Regions from separate parts of the Micromonospora carbonacea subsp. aurantiaca genome, predicted to be linked through region 2. Evidence: riboswitches for the same ligand, from Rfam matches in the RefSeq annotation. Region 2 holds a riboswitch; each other region holds the start of a gene.
The links. A riboswitch is a leader RNA that binds a small molecule or an ion and turns the genes downstream of it on or off. The one in region 2 is predicted to bind cyclic di-AMP.

Region 1: linked by a shared signal. The riboswitch ahead of HDA31_RS19095 (C39 family peptidase) and the one ahead of HDA31_RS26810 (coiled-coil domain-containing protein) in region 2 are both predicted to bind cyclic di-AMP.
Region 3: linked by a shared signal. The riboswitch ahead of HDA31_RS05940 (coiled-coil domain-containing protein) and the one ahead of HDA31_RS26810 (coiled-coil domain-containing protein) in region 2 are both predicted to bind cyclic di-AMP.

Annotation. Positions count from the first base shown of each region.
Region 1 covers NZ_JACHMZ010000001.1:4,464,921-4,471,944, reverse strand. The annotation lists gene HDA31_RS19115 (polysaccharide pyruvyl transferase family protein) at 1-303, opposite strand, end outside; gene HDA31_RS19110 (acyltransferase family protein) at 501-1,691, shown strand; gene HDA31_RS19105 (hypothetical protein) at 1,741-2,115, shown strand; gene HDA31_RS19100 (hypothetical protein) at 2,258-3,034, shown strand; cyclic di-AMP (ydaO/yuaA leader) riboswitch at 3,396-3,538, shown strand; gene HDA31_RS19095 (C39 family peptidase) at 3,760-4,635, shown strand; gene HDA31_RS19090 (hypothetical protein) at 4,785-5,069, shown strand; gene HDA31_RS33060 (SHOCT domain-containing protein) at 5,254-5,766, shown strand; gene HDA31_RS19080 (CDP-glycerol glycerophosphotransferase family protein) at 5,788-7,024, opposite strand, start outside.
Region 2 covers NZ_JACHMZ010000001.1:6,436,931-6,443,954, reverse strand. The annotation lists gene HDA31_RS26815 (carbonic anhydrase) at 173-892, shown strand; gene HDA31_RS26810 (coiled-coil domain-containing protein) at 1,068-2,093, opposite strand; cyclic di-AMP (ydaO/yuaA leader) riboswitch at 2,098-2,228, opposite strand; gene HDA31_RS26805 (YibE/F family protein) at 2,395-3,819, opposite strand; gene HDA31_RS26800 (heavy metal translocating P-type ATPase) at 4,189-6,273, shown strand; gene HDA31_RS26795 (hypothetical protein) at 6,417-7,024, shown strand, end outside.
Region 3 covers NZ_JACHMZ010000001.1:1,305,945-1,312,968, forward strand. The annotation lists gene HDA31_RS05920 (hypothetical protein) at 1-171, opposite strand, end outside; gene HDA31_RS05925 (hypothetical protein) at 330-476, opposite strand; gene HDA31_RS05930 (STAS domain-containing protein) at 817-1,179, shown strand; gene HDA31_RS05935 (SRPBCC family protein) at 1,257-1,706, shown strand; gene HDA31_RS05940 (coiled-coil domain-containing protein) at 1,754-2,824, opposite strand; cyclic di-AMP (ydaO/yuaA leader) riboswitch at 2,829-2,958, opposite strand; gene HDA31_RS05945 (cation diffusion facilitator family transporter) at 3,112-4,026, opposite strand; gene HDA31_RS05950 (HelD family protein) at 4,133-6,250, opposite strand; gene HDA31_RS05955 (alpha/beta fold hydrolase) at 6,431-7,024, opposite strand, start outside.

The sequences.
Region 1 (7,024 bases), 2.0 Mb from region 2:
CTTCAGCCGCTCGATCAGCTGGGTCATGGCGACCAGGCGGTGTGCGTAGCTGCGCCGGAACGCGTTGGCCAGCGGCACCACGAACACGTCGAACCGCTCGTTGATCTCGTCGGCCTCGCGCGGGTTGACCCGGAACTCCGACGAGGTGACCTCCGCCGTCGACGTCCGCAACAGCTTGTGCGCCGCGTGGCTGAACACGAGGTTGCCGGCGTTCTCGCCGATCCAGTTGCGCTCGAACGTCTCCTCCGGGGAGTAGACGTCGAACGGCCCCTTCTTGGCCCGCAGCAGGATCCGCTGGTGCATCCGTGTTGTCCCCTCGTCGTGGCCGAGACCGCGATATTAGGCCATCGCGCCCGGGCCGCCGCCAGGCGCGTCACGGGACGCCCGACGGCGGGCGGCGCGCCCGGCCGCACCGGGTAGGGTGCCGGCGGGGCGGCACCGCGCGGCCCGCCGTCACCCGGGCGGCGGCCTCGGCCCGGGCGTCCGCGAGGAGGAGAGCGGTGCTGGTGACCCCCGCCGAGGGTCGGGCCGTCGGCCTCCCCGGCGCCCCGACCGTCGTACGCGCCGACGCGCCGGCCCGCCCGGCCAGCCGGCTGCCCTCGCTGACCGGGCTGCGCTGGGTGGCTGCCCTGCTCGTCTTCGGCTACCACGTCGGCACCATGCGGATCGTCGGCCAGCCCGAGGCCAAGGCCGTCGTCGACTGGCTGTTCACGCTGGGCCTGTCCGGCGTCGAGTTCTTCTTCATCCTCAGCGGCTTCGTGCTGGTCTGGTCGGCCCGCGACGGGGACCGCCGCCGCGACTTCCTGCGCCGCCGGCTCGCCAAGATCTACCCGAACCACCTGCTGATGTGGGCGGTGGTGCTGGCGACCGGGGTGTGGGTCTTCGCCGACCCGGTCAACGTCCGCGCCGCACTGGAGAACCTGTTCCTGGTCCAGGCGTGGGACCCGACGCCCGGCTACTTCTACAGCGTCAACTCGGTGAGCTGGTCGCTCTCCTGCGAGCTGTTCTTCTACGTCTGCCTGCCGTTCGCGCTGCCCCTGGTGCGCCGGGCGCCCGTCGGGGCGCTGTGGGCGGTGGTGGTGGCCGTGCCGCTGCTGATCGTGGCGCTCTGGCCGGGGCAGCGCCTGGTGCCGCAGGAGAGCACCTGGTGGTTCACCCAGATCTTCCCGGTCGTGCGGTCGCTGGAGTTCTGGATGGGGGTGGCCGCCGCCGAGCTGCTGCGCCGGGGGCGCTGGCGTGGGCCCGGGCTCACCGCCGCCAGCGCCATCTTCGTCGTCACCTGGGTGGTCGCCGCCCAGTGGATCCGCGCCGAGCTGTGGGCGGCGCTGCTCGCGGCGGCGTACCTGCTGGTCATCGTGGCCGCCGCCGACGCGGACGTGCGCGGCGCGCGGACGCCGTGGCGGTCCCGGCCGATGGTCTGGCTCGGCGAGGTCTCCTTCGCCTTCTACCTGGTGCACGTCTTCGTCATGATCACCGTCCTGCGGCTGGCCGACCGGCTCGGCACGGGCCTGCCGGGCTGGTGGGGCCCGCTGGCGGCGGTCGGCTTCCTGCTGGTCAACCTCGGCCTGGCCGCGCTGCTGCACCGCTGGGTCGAGATGCCGCTGACCCGCCGGCTCGGGCCCCCGCGCCGCCCCCGCCCTCCGGCCGCCGCCCACCCGCCGGTGGTGCGCCGCGCCGCGCCGAGCAGGTGACCCGCCCGCCGGCGGCGCGTCGCGCGACCGGTGGCGGTAGCGTGGACGGGTGCTTCCCGTCGCGCTGACCTGTCCCCTGTGGTGGGTCGTGCGCTGGACGGCGCGGATGCTGGCGACGCTCGCCGTCGTGGTCGCGTTCTCGCTCGGCGCCGCGGCGCTGCCGGCGGGCGCGGTGGTTCCCGGCGGCGTCGACCCCGGCCCGGCCGCCGCGGCCGCCGCCGATTCTGCCGCTTCCGCCGCCGTCGTGGAGGCACCCGGATCCGCAGGGGCCGCGACCATCGCCACCACCACCACCACCACCACCGGCCCGTGGCCGTCGCCCGCCGAGGCCGGTCCCCCGCCGGGCACCGCGTCGGCCCCGCAGCGGGTGCCGACCGGGTTCGTCCCCGCCGCCGCCGGCCCCCGCGCGCCGCCGGCCGCCTGAGCAACGCGGCGGGCCGCGCCCGCCACCGTCGCCGACGAACCGCGCCACCCGCCTGCCGGGCCGGCCGCCCCACCCCCCGCCGCCCGCGCCTCGTCCGGCGGCGTGGATCCCGTTCCGCCTCCACCGTCGTGAGGTGCCGACCATGGACATCGTGCTCTACCAGTTCCTGACCGAGGTGCCGCTGGCCGCCGCCATCTGGTCCGTGCTGCTCGTGCTGGCGCTCACCGTGCTCGCGGTGCTGGTCGCCCGGCCGGAGCGGGACCACCCGCCCGCCGTCGAGGCCCCCGCCGGGCCCGCCGCCCCGCCGGCCCCGGCGGTCGCCGACCTGCGCCGGTACGCCGACGAGGTGGCGGTGGCCGCCGCCGGGGCCGCGCAGAACGCCCGCCGTCGCCGGGCCGCCTGGACGGCCGCCCAGGACGCCGCCGAGCGGGCCTGGCAGGCGTACGACGAGGCGGAGACCGCCGCCCGGCGCTTCCGCGACGCGGGGGCGCTGCCGACGCCGCACACCCCGCGCACCCCCACCGAGTACGCGGCCCGGGAACGCTGGCTGCACCACGCCGCCACGGCGGCCCACCTGCGGGGCGAGCTGTCCATCGGGCAGCTCTGCGACGTCTTCGCCCGCCGGGGCGGCTGGGACCCCAGGCGGCACCCGGTGGAGCAGGAGGTCGTCCTGGCCCGGGCCGTCCGGGACGGCAGGCTGGCCCGCTACCGGGCCGCCGCCGCGCGGGAGCGGGCCGCGTGGGACGACGCCGAACTGGCCGCCGCGGCCGCCCGGGCGCTCGCCGCCGAGGCGTACGCCGCCGCCGAGCGCGTCCGACCCGCCCACCCGCCGGCGACCACCGCGACGGCCTCCCGCAGGGCCCGGAAAGCCCTCGGCTGGCCCCACCCCCGGCCCTCCGCCCCGGCCCCGGCACGGTGATCAGGAGGTTCGCCTCACCGTGGAGATCGATCCTGACGCTTCTCTCTTGATCACCGGCAGGGGAGGGGCAGGGGTGGGTGGTGGTCGGGGTGAGGCGGGTCACGGTGGGGTGGGATCGGGCGGCGGGGGCGTTCTGGTCGATCGGGGGCGCAATTCGTGGAAGGTTCGCGGCTCGTTGTCCCGTTGCGGGGCGGCTGACGTCGGATGGGTCGGCAGTCCCATTGAGTCGCGTCAGTCTCCGAATGGCCCGTAAATGCGCCGGCAGTGGCACGTTTAAGCAGGTGGTGGGGGGTTGGCAGGGCTTCCGTCGGCCAGTAGTGTCGGCCCGTCCGGTGCGGTACCCGATCGCAAGAGGCGACGCCGCGCCGACCCGCTCAATCGTGATCATCACGAACCGGGGACCCATTGCACGTCCGGGGTGAATCCGCGGGCCACGGCCTGCGGTAGGGCGATCTTCCCGCCCGAATCCGTCAGCTAACCCGGTAGGCGGTGTCGGAAGGAGTTCCATCCTCGTGCAGTTTGACCCCACCCCCCGGGTTGTTCCTCCACCACGGAGCCCGGTGCCCGCGTCCGTCGCCGTCGAGCCGGCGCACTGACCGTCGCACCCCTGCGTACGCCCGCCTGAGCGGGCGTCCCCCCCAGAAAGCGGACCCCACCGGCCGCGGACACGTCCGCGCCGCCGTGCGCCGACGCGCGCCCGGGTGCCCCCGCTTCCGCCCCGCCCCGTGGAGGAACACGTGAACGATCAGCTCAAGCGGCACCTGCGGCGACTCGCCACGGAACGCCCCTACCAGGTCGTCGCCGGCTCCGCCGCGGCGCTGCTGCTGGCCTCCGGCACCGGCGCGCTGCTCGCCGCCGTCGACGACGACCCCGCCCCGCAGCGGACCACCAACGCCGCCGTGGCCGAGGTCGCGCCCCGCCTCGACGGCGCGGCCAGCCGCGCCCAGGCCCGGGTCGCCGCGCCGCCCGCGACCGCCGCCCCGGGCAGCGCCTCGCCGTCGCCGAGCGCCACCCCGACCACCCCGAACCCCGACCTGACCGCCAGGTCGACGCCGAAGAAGACGACGGCGAAGCCGGCGGCCCCGAAGCCGCCGTCGACCAAGCTCCTCGACTACGACTACGAGGCCCAGACCACCTACTACTACTGCGGCCCGGCGGCGGTGCGCAACGCGCTCTCCGCCACCGGGGTCGACGGCACCCAGGACGCCCTGGCCGTCCGCCTCGGCACCACCGAGATGGGCACCAACTCCGCCTACGACACCACGCGGGTGCTCAACGAGATGGTCAAGGGCGAGCCGTACCGGACCCGGCTGATCCCCGGCGGCGCCGCCACCCCGGCCGAGACGGAGCGGCTGCGGGCCGACGTGGTGCAGGCGGTCGGCGCCGGGCGCGGCGTCGTGGTCAACATCGCCGGCGACGCCACCGACGTCGACGGCGGCTGGCACTCGTTCCCCGGCGGCCACTACATCGCCGTCGTCGGCTACCGCGACTCCGGGCGCACCGTGCGGATCGCCGACTCGGCGGACCCGGCCGTCCCGGCGTACTGGATCAGCACCACCGCGCTGGCCCACTGGGCGGCGACGCGGGGCTACTCGGCCTGACAGCACCCTCCCCCTGCCGGCCCCGGCTCTCTTTCCGAAGAGAGCCGGGGCCGGCGCCGTCGTTTCAACGCCGAGGCCGAAGTGACGGGACGTCCTCACGAGGGGCGCTTGACGTGGCAGTAGGCTGACGAATCGCGCTGAGGGGGAGCATGGCGACCGAGTTTGCCTTCGACAACCAGATCATGGTGCTGGACGGCCGTGTGCTGGAGATCTTCCACCGGGACACGGAAGAGAGCTTGCGATACCACGTGGCGTTCCTCCGGGTCAGCGGACAGCCGCATGGCGACGGCTTCAAGGTCCGCCTGGGGCGGGCGTCCGGTGACGACGGCATCGTCGGCGGATGTCGGTGGAAGATGACCGCCGCACAGTTCGCCGAGTTCCGGGAGTTCGTCGCCCTGGCCATGGCGGCGCGCGACGACGGTACCCAGGCGTAACGGCCGTGCTACCGGGGCGCGGCAGTCCCGTCCGGCCGTGACCGAAGCGCCCCTGGTGCCGGTGCCGGGGCAGGGCGTAGGTTGACCCTTCCATGGTCCGGTCACGGCGACGCAGCGGCCCGGGGCAGCCCCCGACCAGCGCGACGGTGACCCGACGCGGTTTCGAGTGACATGAGGTCCTGAGGTGTTCGACCAGCGCCGGATCCGCAAGCGAGGCCTCGCTGCCCAGGCGCTGGTGCTGTCGGTCCGGGAGGCATCGGCCCTCGGCGGCAACGGGAGCTGGCAGAAGTACGACTTCGTCTTGGAGGTTCGGCCGGGCGACCGGGAGGCGTTCCGGGCGGAGCTGCGCGAGCGGTTCTACATCGTCGAGCGCAAGCCGGGCGAGGCGGACGTGGTCTCGGTGAAGTACGACCCTCACACGCTCAAGGTCATCTTCGACCTCGCGGGCGATCCCCGGTTCGACGTCGAGGCCATGCAGCGCCGCACCGCGCAGCTGAAATGGGACACCTACCAGCGGTCGCAGTCGCGGGACGCCTCTTCGGAGGGACGTGCCGCCTTCGTGACCCCGCAGGGGGCGACGCCGGGCCGCGCGACCGAAGAGCGGACGCAGGCGTTGGCCCGACTCGTCGGCCTGCGCGACGCGGGCGCGATCAGCGAAGCGGAGTTCACGGCCCTCAAGGCGCGGCTGAGCCCGTAGTCCTCCGAGCGCCAGAGACTGTCAGGCGGTGGCGGTGGGGGAGAGCGGCGAGTCGCCCTGCGCCACGGTGTCGGCGGCGCGCGGGGCCGGCGGGTTCCAGCCCGGGTCCAGCTCCCGGCGGGCCGCCGCCAGGAACGCCTCGGCGTACGACTCGGCCGGGAAGTCGCCCAGGTAGTGTGCCCGGGTGCCCCAGCGGGCCGCCGCCTTCGGGTCGGTGTCCAGCAGCAGGCCGAGCACCTCGTCGAGGTTGCCCGCGTCGCGCCGCAGCACGTAGCCCGAGCCGGCCAGCGGGAACCGCTCGACGAACCGGTCGCCGTCGCCGGCCATGTCGGTCACCGCGTACGGCTTGCCGGAGTAGAGGTAGTCGGAGATGACCCCGGAGACGTCCGAGACGAGGGCGTCGGAGCGGTTGACGCAGTCGACAAGGGACAGCTCGCGGCTGGCCGCCGCGCCGAAGACGTGCTGCCGCCCGGTGCGGGCCCGGTCCGCCGCCAGCAGCTCCGTGAGCCGGGCGAGCTGCCGCGCCGACGCCGGGTTCTGCCCCGTGTACGGGTGGGCGCGCAGGATCACCGTCGCGCCCCGGGCCAGCAGCCCCCGCACGATCGTCTCGCCCACCGGCAGCGAGCAGTAGTTGGCGTCGGCGTGGTGCCCCGTCCAGGTCGGGGTGTAGAGCACCGTCGGGTTCGCCAGGCCGGTGGCCGGCGCGCGGCGTACCTCGATCGACTCGACCTGGGGGCGGCCGACCACGACGAACTTCTCCGCCGGGATGTCCACCCCGGCGCGGGCGTACCGGTCGATCGCGGCCCGCCCGGCGACGAAGTTGCGGTCGAACAGCGCCGTGACCGGGTTGGCGCTCGGGGCCTTGTCGCTGTCGCCGTGGTGGATCTGCACGTGGGTGAGCTGCGAGAACCGGATGCAGTGGCTGTTCTTCGCCCCGTGGTTGACGTAGAACGCCACCTTCAGGCCCGGCACCAGCGCCTCGTCCATCGCCTTCAGCGTCGGGCAGTAGACCACCGGGGCGCTGGTGGCCGCCGCGATGGGGGCGAGGAACTCCGGCTCCCGCACCATCACGAAGAACGGCCGGCCGATCCGCTCCAGGTACGGCAGCCACATGGTGACCTGGTATTCCGACCCGGGCGGGGCGGAGAAGTGCAGCAGGAACTCCGGCCGGTGCGCACGCAGCGCCCGGGCCACCGCCGAGCCGCCCGCCCCGGGCCGGAATCGCCGCTTCGCCAGATCCGCCGCGACCGCCCCGGCC
Region 2 (7,024 bases):
CCACGCTCCTGGGCCTGCGCGGACCGAGGCACGGGCCTGCGCAACCCCTTCCCAACGCAGGAAATGTGTATCACGTAACGCTTGACGTGCCTTTTGCTGCGTGTGACCGTGGGGGAACTGGTCGTGCGCGTGAATGACGAGGTGATGGGGCATGGAGCAGTCCAGCATGTCGATGGCCCAGGCGGGCTCCGGGCAGCTCGATCCCCGCACGTCCGTCGGGCGACCGGGCGAACCGGGTACCCCGGGTGCTCGCTGCACCCCGGCCCGGGCCCTCGCCGAGCTGCACGCCGGCAACCACCGCTTCGTCACCGGGGCGCCGCGCCACCCCAACCAGGACGCCGACCACCGGGCGGCCGTCGCCGACGGCCAGAACCCGTTCGCGGTGATCGTCGGCTGCTCCGACTCCCGCCTCGCCGCCGAGATCATCTTCGACCGCGGCCTGGGTGACCTCTTCGTGGTGCGCACCGCCGGGCACACCGTCGGCCCCGAGGTGCTGGGCAGCGTCGAGTACGCCGTGACCGTGCTGGGCACCCCCCTGGTGGTGGTGCTCGGCCACGACTCCTGCGGGGCGGTGCAGGCGGCCAAGGCGGCGGCCGGCACCGGCAGCGAGCCCGCCGGAAACCTGCGGGCCGTGGTGGACGCCGTGGTGCCCAGCCTGCACCGGGCCGCCGAGCGGGGCGTCGAGAGCATCGACGAGATCGTCGACATCCACATCGCGTGCACGGTCGAGGCGATGCTCGACCGGTCGCCCGTGCTGGCCGCCGAGGTCGACGCGGGCCGGTGCGCGGTCGTCGGGATGTCGTACCGGCTCAGTGCCGGCGGGGTGCGGACGGTGGCCGCCGTGCCGGCCGCCATGGCCACGGACCCCACCCCGGCTGCTGCCGCCGCCTGAGACGCGCCGCCCGCCGCTGTCACCGGCCGCCTACCGCCGCCCGCCGCTGTCGCCCGCCGCCCAGCGCCGCACCGACGCCCAGTGCTGTGACCTGAGCCCGGCGCGCCCGGGACGCGACGCGAGAGGGGCCGCCCCGTAGCGGAGCGGCCCCTCTCGTCGTGCGCGGCGCGTCGCCTCAGAGCAGCGACATGTGCACGTGGTCGGTGTGGTTGGACGGCCCGCTGTAGGAACTCCAGCCGTTCGCCGGGAACCAGATCTGCCGGTTCCAGATGACGTAGTAGATGCCGAGCCGGTCGGCGTTGCGGATGAGGAACGCGGCGAGGTTGTTGCCGTACATCCGGGTGTCGTTGTTGTGCCAGGGGGAGAAGCCGCTGTTCTGGAGCGACCAGTCGCAGGCCCGGCCCTTGGGGTGCTCCCACGGCCCGCCCGGCCGGTAGCAGCCCACGAACCGGTTGAAGCCGGCCCGCTTGACCTCCTTGTAGGCGTGCAGCGTGCGGGGTGTCACGCAGCCGGAGGTGGTGGGGTCGTTCTCGCTGCACGACTCCGGCCGCCAGGTGCCGTCCGACGTCCGGCCCGGCGCGATCCGCGCGACCGGGGACGTGGCGTTGACCAGGCCGCCGGTGAAGCCCTTGCCGCCGACCAGCGCGAGCGCCTTCTCGGCGTCGTGCTTCTTCTTCGCCATGACCGACGCCTGCTTCTGCTGCTCGCGCACCTCGGCGTCGAGCGCGAGCTTGGCCTGCTCGGCGCGGTTCTTCGCCGCGCTGACCTCGGCCAGCTTGTTGGCGTTGACCATGTTCAGCTCGTCGAGGGCGGAGGCGCGCTTGACGAACGAGTCCGGGCTGTTGCTCTCCAGCAGCATCGCCATCGCGCCGACCCGCCCGGTCCGGTACGACTGCGCGGCCATCTCGCCGACCTGCGGCGCGAGCGCGTCCAGCTCCTCCTGGGCCTTCCGCACCTCGTCGGCGAGCTGGGCCTGGCGCTTCTTGGACTTTTCGAGCTTCGACTTGGCCTGGACGTAGTCCCGGTTCGTCGCCTCGATCACGTCGGTGATGAGCTGGGGCTCGTCGTCCTCCTCGTGCCCCGAGGGCTGGGGGGCGGCGGCGGGCAGGGCGAGCGCCGGGGCGGCCGGCCCGGCGACGACCGCCAGGGCAGCGAGCACGGCCACCACGGGTGTCAACCAGCGGTGCAGGGGTGCCGTCACAGTGTTCCCTTCCATCGACCGCCGACCGGGTTAGCTGACGGGTTCGGGGCGGAAGCGGCCCCTACCGCTCGCGCGGATTCACCCCGGGCACCTGGTTCCCCGGCTCGCCTCGCGGCGATTGGGCGGCGGCACCGCAGGCGCCGCTTCGCGCCTTCGGCGGTGACCGGCAGCGAGGTTACCCGAGAGCACATGCGGGGAGCTACGTCCGGATGCCGACTAAAAGCGTCATTTCGTAATCGCCGTCGGTAATCAGTGATGCGCTTCTCAGGGCGGATGCCGCCGCCGGTCACGCTGCGCAGTGTCACCATGCGGTCTCCGTGCCTCCTTCTCGGTGCGGCCGTCCGGCCGGGGGGTGGGTGGGGGCGTGGTCGTCGGGGAACCCCTCGGCCGCCCGGCCGCCGCCGAGCGCCTCCAGCGCGAGATCGCGGTCCGCGGTCCGCCGCCCGCCCCCGTGGGTACGCGCCGCCGGCACGTCCCCGCCGCCCGCCGGGCGGGTCCGGGGCGCGGCCCCCTGCCCCGCCGTGGGTCCCGCCGCCGCCGTGCGTCCTGCCGCCGTGACCACGGCGGCCAGCCCGGTGGTGAGCGGCACGGCGGCGATCAGGCCCAGCGTGGCGACCGCGCTGCGGACGATCTCCTGGGCGAGGAACTCGCTGGTCAGGATCTCGGTCACGGGGCGGGAGTCGGCGGTGAGCAGGAGCAGCAGCGGCAGCGACGCACCCGCGTACGCCAGCACGATCGTGTTGACCGTCGAGGCGATGTGCGCCCGGCCGACGCGGGTGGCCGCCCGGTAGAGCTGCAACCGGGACAGCCCCGGGTTGGCGTGCGCCAGCTCGGTGACGGTGGCCGCCTGGGTCACGGTGACGTCGTCGAGCACCCCGAGCGACCCGATGATGATGCCGGCCAGGAGCAGGCCGTGCAGGTCCACGTCGCCCCGGAACATCGACAGGGTGGTGGCGTCCTCGCTGCCGTACCCGGTGAGGTGGGTGGCGGCCGTGGCCAGCGTGCCCAGCAGGCCGGTGAGAACCAGGCTGCCCAGGGTGCCGAGGACCGCCACCGACGTCTGCGCGGTGACCCCGTGGGTGAGGTACAGCACCACGAACATGATCAGCGCGGAGCCGACGACGGCGATCGGCAGCGGCGACCCGCCCGCGCCGATGCCGGGCAGCACGAAGGTCAGCAGGATGGCGAAGGTGGCGGCGAGCCCGGCGAGGGCGGCCACCCCCCGCCAACGGCCGAACGCGACGATCGCCAGCGCGAACACCACCGCCAGCCAGATCAGCGGGGCGCCACGCTGGTGCTCGGCGATGTTGTAGGCGCTCGCGGTCGGGTCCGCCGGATCGGTGAGTTTCACCAGCACGATCCGGTCGTCGACGGCGACGGTGGGCGCGCCGGGGCCCGTCGGGACCGGCGTCTCGACCTGCCGCCCGGCGTCCGGCCCCTGCTCCACCCGGACGGTCACGGTGCCGCACGGGCCGTCCGCGACGCCCGGCCCGCCGCCCTCCGGCGTCTCGGGCTGCGGCGGGCACTCCTCGGTGACCACCCGGGTCACCGTGCCGTGGTAGCGGGGCACCGGCGAACCGCCGTCGACCTCCGGGCCGCCGTCGCGGGGCCACAGGACGACCGCCGCGATCACGGTGATCACGAAGAGGGGCACCACGGTCGCGACGAGGACCCGCCGCACCCCCGGCGGGGTGGGCGGGGCGGGTCGGTTGTGGTCGGCGCCCATCGACGATCTCCAAACGGTGTCAGCGCGGGATACGGCCCGGCGGCCCGGACGGTTCAGCGTGGCGGGCGATCGGTCGGCGCCGGCCGCCCGGCTCCCGCCGCCCGGCCCGCCCGGCCTTCCGTTCCTCCGGCCGCCCGGTCTCCCGTTCCGCCGGCCCCGGGTCTCCCTCTCCGTCGGCCCCGGTCTCCCGCTCCGCCGGCCGTCCGGAGCGGCATCCCGCGTCCCACCGCCCGGAATCGTAGCCACCCTCACCTGCGAATGCAGGTCGACCGACACCATGTCGGCGACATGGCGGTGTTCCGGCCGCCGTGATACCGCCACATGGCCGACATGCCGCCGGATCGACGGGCGGCAGGGCATGTTGGAGACATGGCCCACGACGCGCACGCCAATCGCACCGGGCACCCCACCCATGTCGGGCACCCCACCCATGCCGAGCGCGACAACCATGCCGGGCACGGCGGGCACGACAAGCACGCCGGGCACGACCCGGAGATGTTCCGCCGCCGGTTCTGGGCCTGCCTCGCGTTGACCCTGCCGATCGTCGTCACCAGCCACATGGTGATGGACTGGTTCGGCTACTCGCTGGAGTTCCCCGGCCGGGCCCTGGTCGGCCCGGTGCTCGGCTCGGCGGTCTTCTGGTGGGGCGGGTGGCCGTTCCTGGTCGGCGCGGTCCGGGAGCTGCGCGACCGGGCACCGGGCATGATGCTGCTCATCGCGATGGCGATCAGCGTGGCATACGTCGCGTCGCTGGCCACCAGCGCCGGCGCGTTCGACCTCGACTTCTGGTGGGAGCTGGCGGCGCTGGTCACCATCATGCTGCTCGGGCACTGGCAGGAGATGAGGGCGATCGGCCAGGCCCGGGGCGCCCTCGCGGCGCTGGCCGCGCTGCTGCCCGACGACGCGGAGCGGGTCCGCCCGGACGGCGGCACCGAGCGGGTCCCGGTCGCCGGGCTGCGCGTCGGCGACGTGCTGCTGGTCCGGCCGGGCGGTCGGGTGCCGGCCGACGGCCGGGTCGTCGACGGCGACGCCGAGCTGGACGAATCCATGATCACGGGCGAGTCCCGCCCGGTCACCCGGTCGGCCGGCGACCGGGTGGTGGCGGGCACGGTGGCCACGGATTCGGCGATCCGGGTCGAGGTCGAGGCCACCGGCGAGGAGACCACCCTCGCCGGCATCCAGCGCATGGTCGCCGAGGCGCAGCGCTCCAGCGGCCGGGCCCAGGTGCTCGCCGACCGCTTCGCGGCCTGGCTGTTCTACGTCGCGACCGCCACCGCCGTGCTGACGGTCGTGGTCTGGTCCGCCCTGGGCGACCCCGACGAGGCCGTCGTGCGGACCGTCACGGTGCTGGTCATCGCCTGCCCGCACGCGCTGGGGCTCGCGATCCCGCTGGTCATCGCGCTGTCCACGGCGGTGGCGGCACGCTCCGGTATCCTGGTGAAGGACCGTCTCGCGCTGGAGCGGATGCGCACCGTCGACGCGGTGCTGTTCGACAAGACCGGCACCCTGACCCGGGGCGAACACGCCGTGACCGGCGTCGCGGCCGCCGCCGGCACCAGCGAGGACGAACTGCTGCGGCTGGCCGCCGGCGTCGAGGCGGACAGCGAGCACCCGCTGGCCCGCGCGATCGTCGCCGCCGCCGAGCAGCGCGGCGGGCACCCGCCTGCCACCGGCTTTCGCGCCCTGCCAGGCCGTGGGGTGCGGGCCACGATCGACGGCACGGAATACGCGGTGGGCGGGCCTGCGCTGCTGCGCGAGTTGGGCGCGGGCCTCCCCGCCGAGCTGGAGCAGGCCACCGCCGGCTGGGCGGGGCGGGGGGCCGCCGTGCTGCACCTCGTCCGCCTCCCCGGCACGGTGCTCGGCGCGTTCGCCCTCGCCGACGAAGCACGCCCCGAGGCCCGCGAGGCGATCGCCGAGCTGCGCGCCCAGGGCATCCGGACCATCGCGATGATCACCGGGGACGCCCGGGCGGTGGCCGATGCGGTCGCCGCCGACCTCGGCTTCCGTCCCGGGGTCGACGAGGTCTTCGCGGAGGTGCTGCCGGCCGACAAGGACGGAAAGGTGACCGAGCTGCAACGACGCGGGCTGACCGTGGCGATGGTCGGCGACGGGGTCAACGACGCCCCGGCGCTGGCCCGCGCCGACGTGGGCATCGCCATCGGGGCCGGCACGGACGTGGCGATCGAGTCCGCCGGGGTGGTGCTCGCCTCGTCCGACCCGCGCGGGGTGGCGGCGGTCGCCCGGCTCTCCCGGGCCTCCTACCGCAAGATGGTGCAGAACCTGGCCTGGGCGGCCGGCTACAACGTGGTGGCCCTGCCGCTGGCCGCCGGGGTGCTGGCCTGGGCCGGGGTGGCACTGAGCCCGGCGGTCGGGGCGATCCTGATGTCGGCCTCCACGATCGTCGTGGCGTTGAACGCCCAACTGCTCCGCCGGGTCCGCCTCACCCCCGGCTGATGCCGGGCAGGGGTGAGGGCCTCAACGAGTGTTGGTGAGTGGAGTGCCGGGCACAGGCCCGGCTCGTGGTGCCGGGTCACCTTCCGCGCCCGCATCCGCGAGGCGGCGTGGGTCGACCTCGGCCGAGGCTCTAGCGTGGTGGTGTGCGGACGAGGGCGGTGGCGGGCGGGCGGTGGGGCCGCCTGGCGCTGCTGCTCTGCACCCTGGTCGGCCTCGCCGCCATGCACACCCTCGGCCACGGCGCGCACTCCGGCGGCACCCACTCCGGCCACGACGGGGCCACACCGCGCGACGCCCACCCGGCCCCGGCGGCGCTCGCCGACGGCACGGGTGCTCCCGTGGCGCTCGCCAGCGGAATGGGTGTCCCCGTGGCGCTTGTCGGCGGCGCGGCTGTTCCCGTGGCGCTTGCCGGGGGCGCGGATGCGCTCCGGGCGTTCGCCGGTGGAGTGGCCGTCCGCGTCGGCGTGGTCGCCGCCGTCACCGTGGGTGCCCACACCGGCTGTCCGGCTGGTGGGTGTGCGCCCGACCGGCTGCTCGCGGACGGTGGTCGCGCCGACGGGTCGTCCGGGTGGAGCGCCTGCCTGGCGGTGCTCGGCGCGCTCGGGGCGGCCCTGCTCGTCGCCGTGCTCCTGCTGACCGGGGCCCGGGCGGCCGGTCCGCCCGGCAGGCGGCCCGATGGCGGGCCCGCCGGACCGCGCGCCCCGCCACCCCGCCCGCTCGGCCTTCGGCTTGCCGAGGTCTCGGTGTCGCG
Region 3 (7,024 bases), 5.1 Mb from region 2:
GACCAGGTCGCCCGCGTCGTCGGCGAGGCCCGAGCCGCTGCGCCGGGCGGAGCGGGCGGTGTCGCGCACGCTGTCCCCGGCGGAGACGACGGCGGAGGCCAGGTGCTGCCAGGCCTGGTCCGCGATCCGCTCCGGCTTGCTGCGGCGCTCCAGCAGGTTGGTTCCGAACATCGTGCTACCTCCTCGGGTGCCGAAGCTTGCGGCCACTTCGGACTGCGGCGTGGGACCGGTGGGCGGCCGACGCGCCGGGCACTGTCCCGGCGCGGTCCGCCCACCGGGGCAGTGCCCCGCCCGACGCCGCCGCAAACCCCGGCGCGTCGGCCGTGCCCTCAGCGTACGGACACCACCGCCGCGCCCCGGGCGAAGTCGTCGTCGTCATCGTCATCGTCGTCGTCCCCGGCGCCGCCGAAGCCGCAGGCCAGCATGAGTGCGAGCAGCGCGCCGACGCCGGCCAGGCCGGCCAGTCTCCGGATCATGGGGGTGGTCCCTTCCGTGCTACGGGTGTGGATGCCGCCGATGCTAGGCGGGGCGGGCAACGGCGGCGGGTCCGGCCGGTGACGGAAGGTGGTCACACGCCCGGGGTGCGGGGTGCGCGCAAAGGTCGGGGGAGACCGCTACCCTGGGTCGGCGACACCGGCCCCGGGCCGGTCGTCCGGCAAACAGGATCTGAAAAGTCCGGATAAGGGCAGCGTGTTTTGCCCTGATCCACGAATTGCTCATCCCGAGGGGTGGCGACCGAGGCCATCGGAGGAATACTCTCGGTCGCGGCCCGCGTACTGATGAGGCGCCCGTCAACGGGCGAGTGGAGGTGCTCGCGTGAGCCTGTCGATCGTGAAGTCGGTTCTTTCCGGTGGTGTCATCGAAATCGCCCCGCGCGGTGAGATCGACGTCGACACCGCGTACGAGGTGCGTGAAGCCATCGCCGAGGTGCTCACCAAGGGGCGGCCCGCCCGCATCGAGCTGAACATGCGTCTCGTCACCTTCATCGACTCCGTCGGCATCAGCGCGATGGTGGCCGGCTTCCAGACCGCCGAGGTCAGCGGGGTGAAGCTGGTCGTCACCGAGCCGAGCCGGTTCGTGCACCGGCAGCTCTGGGTGACCGGCCTGCTCGGGCTCTTCGGCGCCCCGGAGCCCTACCTCGCGGGCACGGCCACCCCCGAGGTGCTGCCGGGCGCCTGACGCGGCCGCCGGCGCAGGTCCACGTGCCGGGGCGTTCGGCCCTTCCCCCACGCCCCCGGGTGGGGGACGATCGACGGATGCCCCGGCGCGAGAGCTTCCAGTACTCGGTCCAGGCCCGCTGCCCGCGGGCGGAGGCGGTGGCGCTGCTCAGTGACCCCGCCCGGCAGACCGAGCTGCATCCGTTGATCACGCGGGTGCGCCGGCTGCCGCCCCGGCCGGGCACCCTGGCCAGCTACGCGATCACCGACCAGCTCGCCGCCGGGCCGCTGCGCTTCGGGGTGACGTACCAGGCGGACGTGCTGACGGTGACCGACGACGAGATCGTCACGGTGGCCCGGCAGCGGCCGGCCACGACGGTGCGTAACCACACCCGGCTGCGCGACGAGCCGGACGGCCTCCTCCGCGTCGACGTGGAGATCACACTGGCCGCGCCGACGCCGCTGTTCGGCTACGCCTTCCGGCAGGCCCGCTCGGCGCACCTCGGGCTGGCCCGCCGGCTCGGCGAGGTGCTCGGCCGGGCGGCGTAGCGCCCGGCGACCCGCCCCCGTGGGGGAGGGCCGCCGGGGCGCGTGGCTCAGATCACCGACAGGTGCACGTGGTTCGTGTGGTCGCTGGACGGGTCGCCGTTTCCGCCGCTGTACGCCTTCCAGCCGCTGCTGGGCAGCCAGATCTGCTTGAACCAGATCACGTAGAGCACGGCGAGCCGGTCGGCGTTGCGCACGAAGTACGCCGCCAGGTTGTTGCCGTAGGTGCGGTCCCCGCCGCTGGCCACGCCGCCGAAGCCGCCCTTCTGCGCGGCGAAGTCGCAGGCCCGGCCCTTCGGGTGCTCGCCGGAGCCGCCGGGGCGGTAGCAGGAGACGTACCGGGTGAAGCCGGCGGCCTTGGCCTGGTTGAGCGCGTGCAGGGTGCGCGGGGTGATGCAGCCGTTGGCCGGGGTGGGGTCGTTGACGCTGCACGACTCCGCCGGCCAGGAGCCGTCGGAGTTGCGCTTCGCGGGGGTGGCGTTCGCGCTGGAGGTGCCGCCCGGGCTGGACCCGCCGCCGCTGCTGCTGGCCTTGTCGTTGGCCACGGTGAGGGCCCGTTCGGCCTGCTCCTTGCGCTTGCCCATCAGCGCGACCTGCTTGCGCTGCTCGCGGATCTCGCCGTCGAGGGCCTGCCGGGTCTTCGTCGCCTCGTCCCGGGTGGTCAGCAGCTCGCGCAGCGCCCGGTCCTCGTTCGCGGCGATCGTGTCGAGCGCGGCGGCCCGGTCGAGGAACCCCTCGGGGGAGCTGCTGTCGAGCAGCACCGAGGCGGCGGTGAGCCGGCCCTTCTTGTACGCCACCCCGGCGATCTCGCCGACCTTGGCGCCCCGGGTGACCAGCTCGGCCTCGACCGTCTTGAGCTGGCCGCCGAGCTGCTGCTGCCGCTTCACCGAGCGGTCGAGGGCGGTCTTGGCCTCCAGGTAGCCCTTGCTGGCCGCCTCGAGCTGGGCGCGCAGGGCGGGCGTGCCGCCCTCCTCGTCGTCGCCGGGCGCGGCGAGCAGGCCGACCGGCGGCGCGGCCCCGGCCGGCGTCACCGGCGCGACCCCGAGGCCGACGGCGAGCGTCAGCGCCAGCGCCGCCGCCACCCGGGCGGCGATCCTTCCTACAGGTGCCACTACTGGCATGTGCGTGTCCTTCCGTCAGCCGCCGACCGGGTTAGCTGACGGGTTCGGGACGGAAGATCCCTACCGCTGGAGCGGATGCACCCCACACACATGGTTCCCCGGCTCGCCCACGGGCGATTAGGCGGCGGCCACCACAGGCGCCGGAGGGCGCCGCCCGGCGGTGGCCGGGGCTGAGCCTACCGGTGCATATGGGGCCAGCGCTGCCTCCGTGACGGAGGGTACGCGGATGAAACCTGTCAAGTCGGCCATTCGGCCGCGAATGTCGCAAAAATTGATGGATTCCGGTCTCACCAGCCGGCCGGGCCGCAGCCGTCGCGGGCCGCTCCGGGCTCGACCTGCAACGTGGCGTGCTCGATGTGGAAGTCCTCGTGCAGGGCGGTGCGGGCGGCGGTCAGCACCGCGCCGACCTCCGCGCCGGGCGCCATGGTCAGGTGGGCCGAGGCGACCTCCATGCCGGAGGTCAGCGTCCAGACGTGCAGGTCGTGCACCTCGACCACGCCGGGCACGGCGGCCAGCCGGTCGTGCACGGCGGTCACCTGGAGGTGCTCCGGCGCGGCCTGCACCAGGATGCGCACCGCGGCCCGCCCGAGCCGCCAGGTGCGGGGCAGGATGAACACGCCGATCGCGACGGCCACCGCCGGGTCCGCCCACCACCAGCCGGTCGCCATGATCAGCACCGCCGCGCCGATCACGCCGACCGACCCGAGCAGGTCGCCCAGCACCTCCAGGTACGCCCCGCGCATGTTGATGCTCTCCTTCGCCCCGCTGCGCAGCAGGGCGAACGCGGCGACGTTGGCGAGCAGGCCCAGCACCGCCACCACGAGCATCGGGCCGGTGGTCACCTCGGGCGGGTCGCCGAAACGGCGGACGGCCTCGACGAGGACGTAGACGGCGACGCCGCTGAGCAGCAGGGCGTTGCCGAGCGCGGCGAGCACCTCCAGCCGGTAGAGCCCGAAGGTGCGCTGCGGGTCGGCGGTGGCCCGGCGGGTGGCGGTGATCGCGGCGAGCGCCATGCCGATGCCGAGCACGTCGGTGAACATGTGCCCGGCGTCGGAGAGCAGCGCCAGCGAGCCGGTGCCGAGCGCGGTCACCGCCTCGACGATCATCAGCGCGGCGAGCAGCGCGAACGCCGCCCAGAGCCGCCCCGAGTGGCGGTCCGCCACGTTCGCCGCCCCGTGGTGGTGGTCATGCCCTGCGCCCATGCCCGCACCCTCCGTCCGTGATCCCCGCCGGGCCCAATCTATGCTCACATCGCAATATGTGCAAGTGATCGACAGTGGCCCGCCCCGGGAACGGCGGGGCGGGCGGTCAGCCCGTCGGGTCGATCGTGACGAGGCGCTGGGTCGCCCGGGACAGCGCCACGTACAGCGTCCGCACGCCCGAGCCCGGGTCGGCCCGGATCTCGCCCGGGGCGACCAGCACCACCCCGTCGTACTCCATGCCCTTGGCCTGGAGGCTGGTCACCACCTGCAGGCGCGGCGCGGCCCGGCCCGCCAGCCAGCCCGCGACCTCGTCGCGGCGCGGCACCGGCGTGATCACCCCGACCGTGCCCTCCACCTCGCCGAGCAGGTCGCCGACCGCCGCGACGGTCGCCGCCGCCAGCCCGGCCGCCGGCACGGTCAGCTCGACCGGGGCCACGCCGGTCGACCGCACCGCCCGGGGCAGCGCCAGGTCCGGGTAGAGCCGGCGGATCTCCGCCGCCGCCACCGCGAAGATCTCCGCCGAGTTGCGGTAGTTGGTGGTCAGCTCGAACTCGTGCCGCCGCCGCCGGCCCAGCGCCGCGTCCCGCGCCCGGGTCAGCTCCTGCGGGTCCCCCGTCCACGCGGTCTGCGCCGGGTCGCCCACCACCGTCCAGGACGCCAGCCGGCCGCGCCGGCCGATCATCCGCCACTGCATCGGCGACACGTCCTGCGCCTCGTCGACCACCACGTGCGCGAAGTCGCGGTAGTCCTCCGGCCGCTCCCGGGCCGCCTCGCGCGCCGCCCGCTGCCGGTCGGCGTGCGTGCTCAGCTCGCGGACGCCCCCGGCGAGCTGGAACGGGTCGCGCTTCGCCCGCTTCGGCTGCACCGGCTTGCCCAACAGCGCGTCCAGCTCGTCGAGCAGGGCGACGTCGGCGATCGTGAGCCCCTCGGCGTCCAGCGTCCGGTACGCCTCGACGAGCAGGCCGGCCTCCGCCCGGGACAGCACCCCGGCGGCGTACCGCCGCAGCCGGTCGGGGCGGGCCAGCCAGCCCAGCACGTGCCGGGGGTGCAGCCGCGGCCACCACGCCTTGAGGAACTCGCGGAACTCGGGCCGCTCGGCGATCTCGTCCTCGAACGCCCGCTGCTCCGGCAGCCGGCCGATGCTCAGCCGCCGGGCCTGCGCCCACAGCGCCGCGAACACCCCGTCGAAGCCCGCCCGGCGCGACTCGTTGCGGCGGGCGCCCCGGCCCAGCGCCCGGTCCCGGATGCCGTCGAGCTCCCGGCGGTCGAGCCGCAGCAGCTCACCCCGGTAGAGCAGGCGCAGCTCGCCCGGCCCGCCCGGCACCGCGTCCCGCACCGCCCGCTCCAGCACCCGGCGCATCCGCAGCGACCCCTTCACCGCCGCCACCTCCGGCGGGTCGGTGCGCGTCGCGCCCATCCCCGGGAACAGCGACCCCAGCGAGCGCAACGTCGCCGTCTCCTCGCCCAGCGACGGCAGCACCGAGGCGATGTACTCCACGAACACCGCCGACGGGCCCACCACCAGGATGCCGCCGCCCGCGTAGCGGCTGCGGTCGGAATAGAGCAGGTACGCCGCCCGGTGCAGGGCCACCGCCGTCTTGCCCGTGCCCGGCCCGCCCGAGACGATCGTCACCCCGGAGGCGGGGGAGCGGATCGCCTCGTCCTGCTCACGCTGGATCGTGGCCACGATGTCGCGCATCCCCCGGCCGGTGGCCCGGGACAGGGTCGCCAGCAGCCCGCCGTCGCCCACCACCGCCATGTCCGGCGGGGCCGCCGCCGGGTCCAGCAGGTCGTCCTCGATCCGGGTCACCCGCTCCGCCGACGAGGAGATCGTGCGGCGCCGCACCACGCCCAGCGGCTGGGCCGGCGTCGCCTGGTAGAAGGCGGCGGCGGCCGGGGCCCGCCAGTCCACCACCAGGGTCTCGGCGTCCTCGCCGCGCACCCCCAGCCGCCCCACGTGCAGCACCTGCCCCTCCCGCAGGTCCAGCCGGCCGAAGACCAGCCCCTCGTGCTCGGCGTCGAGCACGTGCCGGCGCTGCGCGGCGTGGAAGACCATCGCGTCCCGCTCGACGAGCGCCCCGAAGTTGCCCACCCGGGCCAGGCGGTAGCCGTCCTTCTCGGCCTGCGCGGCGAAGCGGCGCAGCTCGGCGAGGCGGGCGTACACCCGGTCGAGGTGCCGCTGCTCGGCGGCGATCTCCTGCTCCAGGGTCGTGCGGTCGGTCAACGTACGGGCTCCTCGCAGACGGCGGCATCGGCCGCGCCAGGGGCGCGGCGGCGCGCCGGGGTGACCGGGTGAGGGTACGGCCAGCAGCCGACGGGTTCGCGGGGCCATGCCGCCGCCGCGATCCACCCCACGTCCCGGACGGCCCGGCGCGGGCCCCGGTCAGGTGCCGTGCGGCCCCGGTCAGGGCCGCGCGGACGCCTCGCGCGCCCCCGCCAGCACCCGGTCCAGCACTCCGGTCAGGGCGGCGTTGACCTGCGCGGGCCGCTCCATCATCAGCATGTGCCCGGCGCCCGGGCAGACCGTCAGCTCCGTCGCCGGCAGGGCCGCCGCGATCGACTCCGCGCACGGCGGCGGGGTGAGCCGGTCCCGGTCGCCGACCAGCGCCGCCGCCGGCAGGTGGGCCAGCGCGGCGAGGGTGTCCAGCCGGTGCTGGGCCCCGATCGACGCCCGGAACCCGCCGATCGAGCGCAGCGTGGCCCGGGCCACCGCCGAGGTGACCAGCCGGATGTCGGTCGGGTCGCAGCGGTCGCCGAAGAGCATCCAGCGGATGCTGGGCCGCAGGGCGCGCAGCAGGGCCCGGGGCGGCCGCCACGCGCCGCAGCGGGCCAGCACCCCCGCGCCGGTGGTCTCGGCCAGCCGGATCAGCCGGGCGATGCGGGGGGAGAGGCCGTACACGGTGTGGGTGTGCCCCTCGGCGGTGGTCGAGACGAACACCAGCCCCGCCGCGCGGGCGGCGAAGTGGCCGGGGTGCCGGTGCGCGTACTCCATGATCGT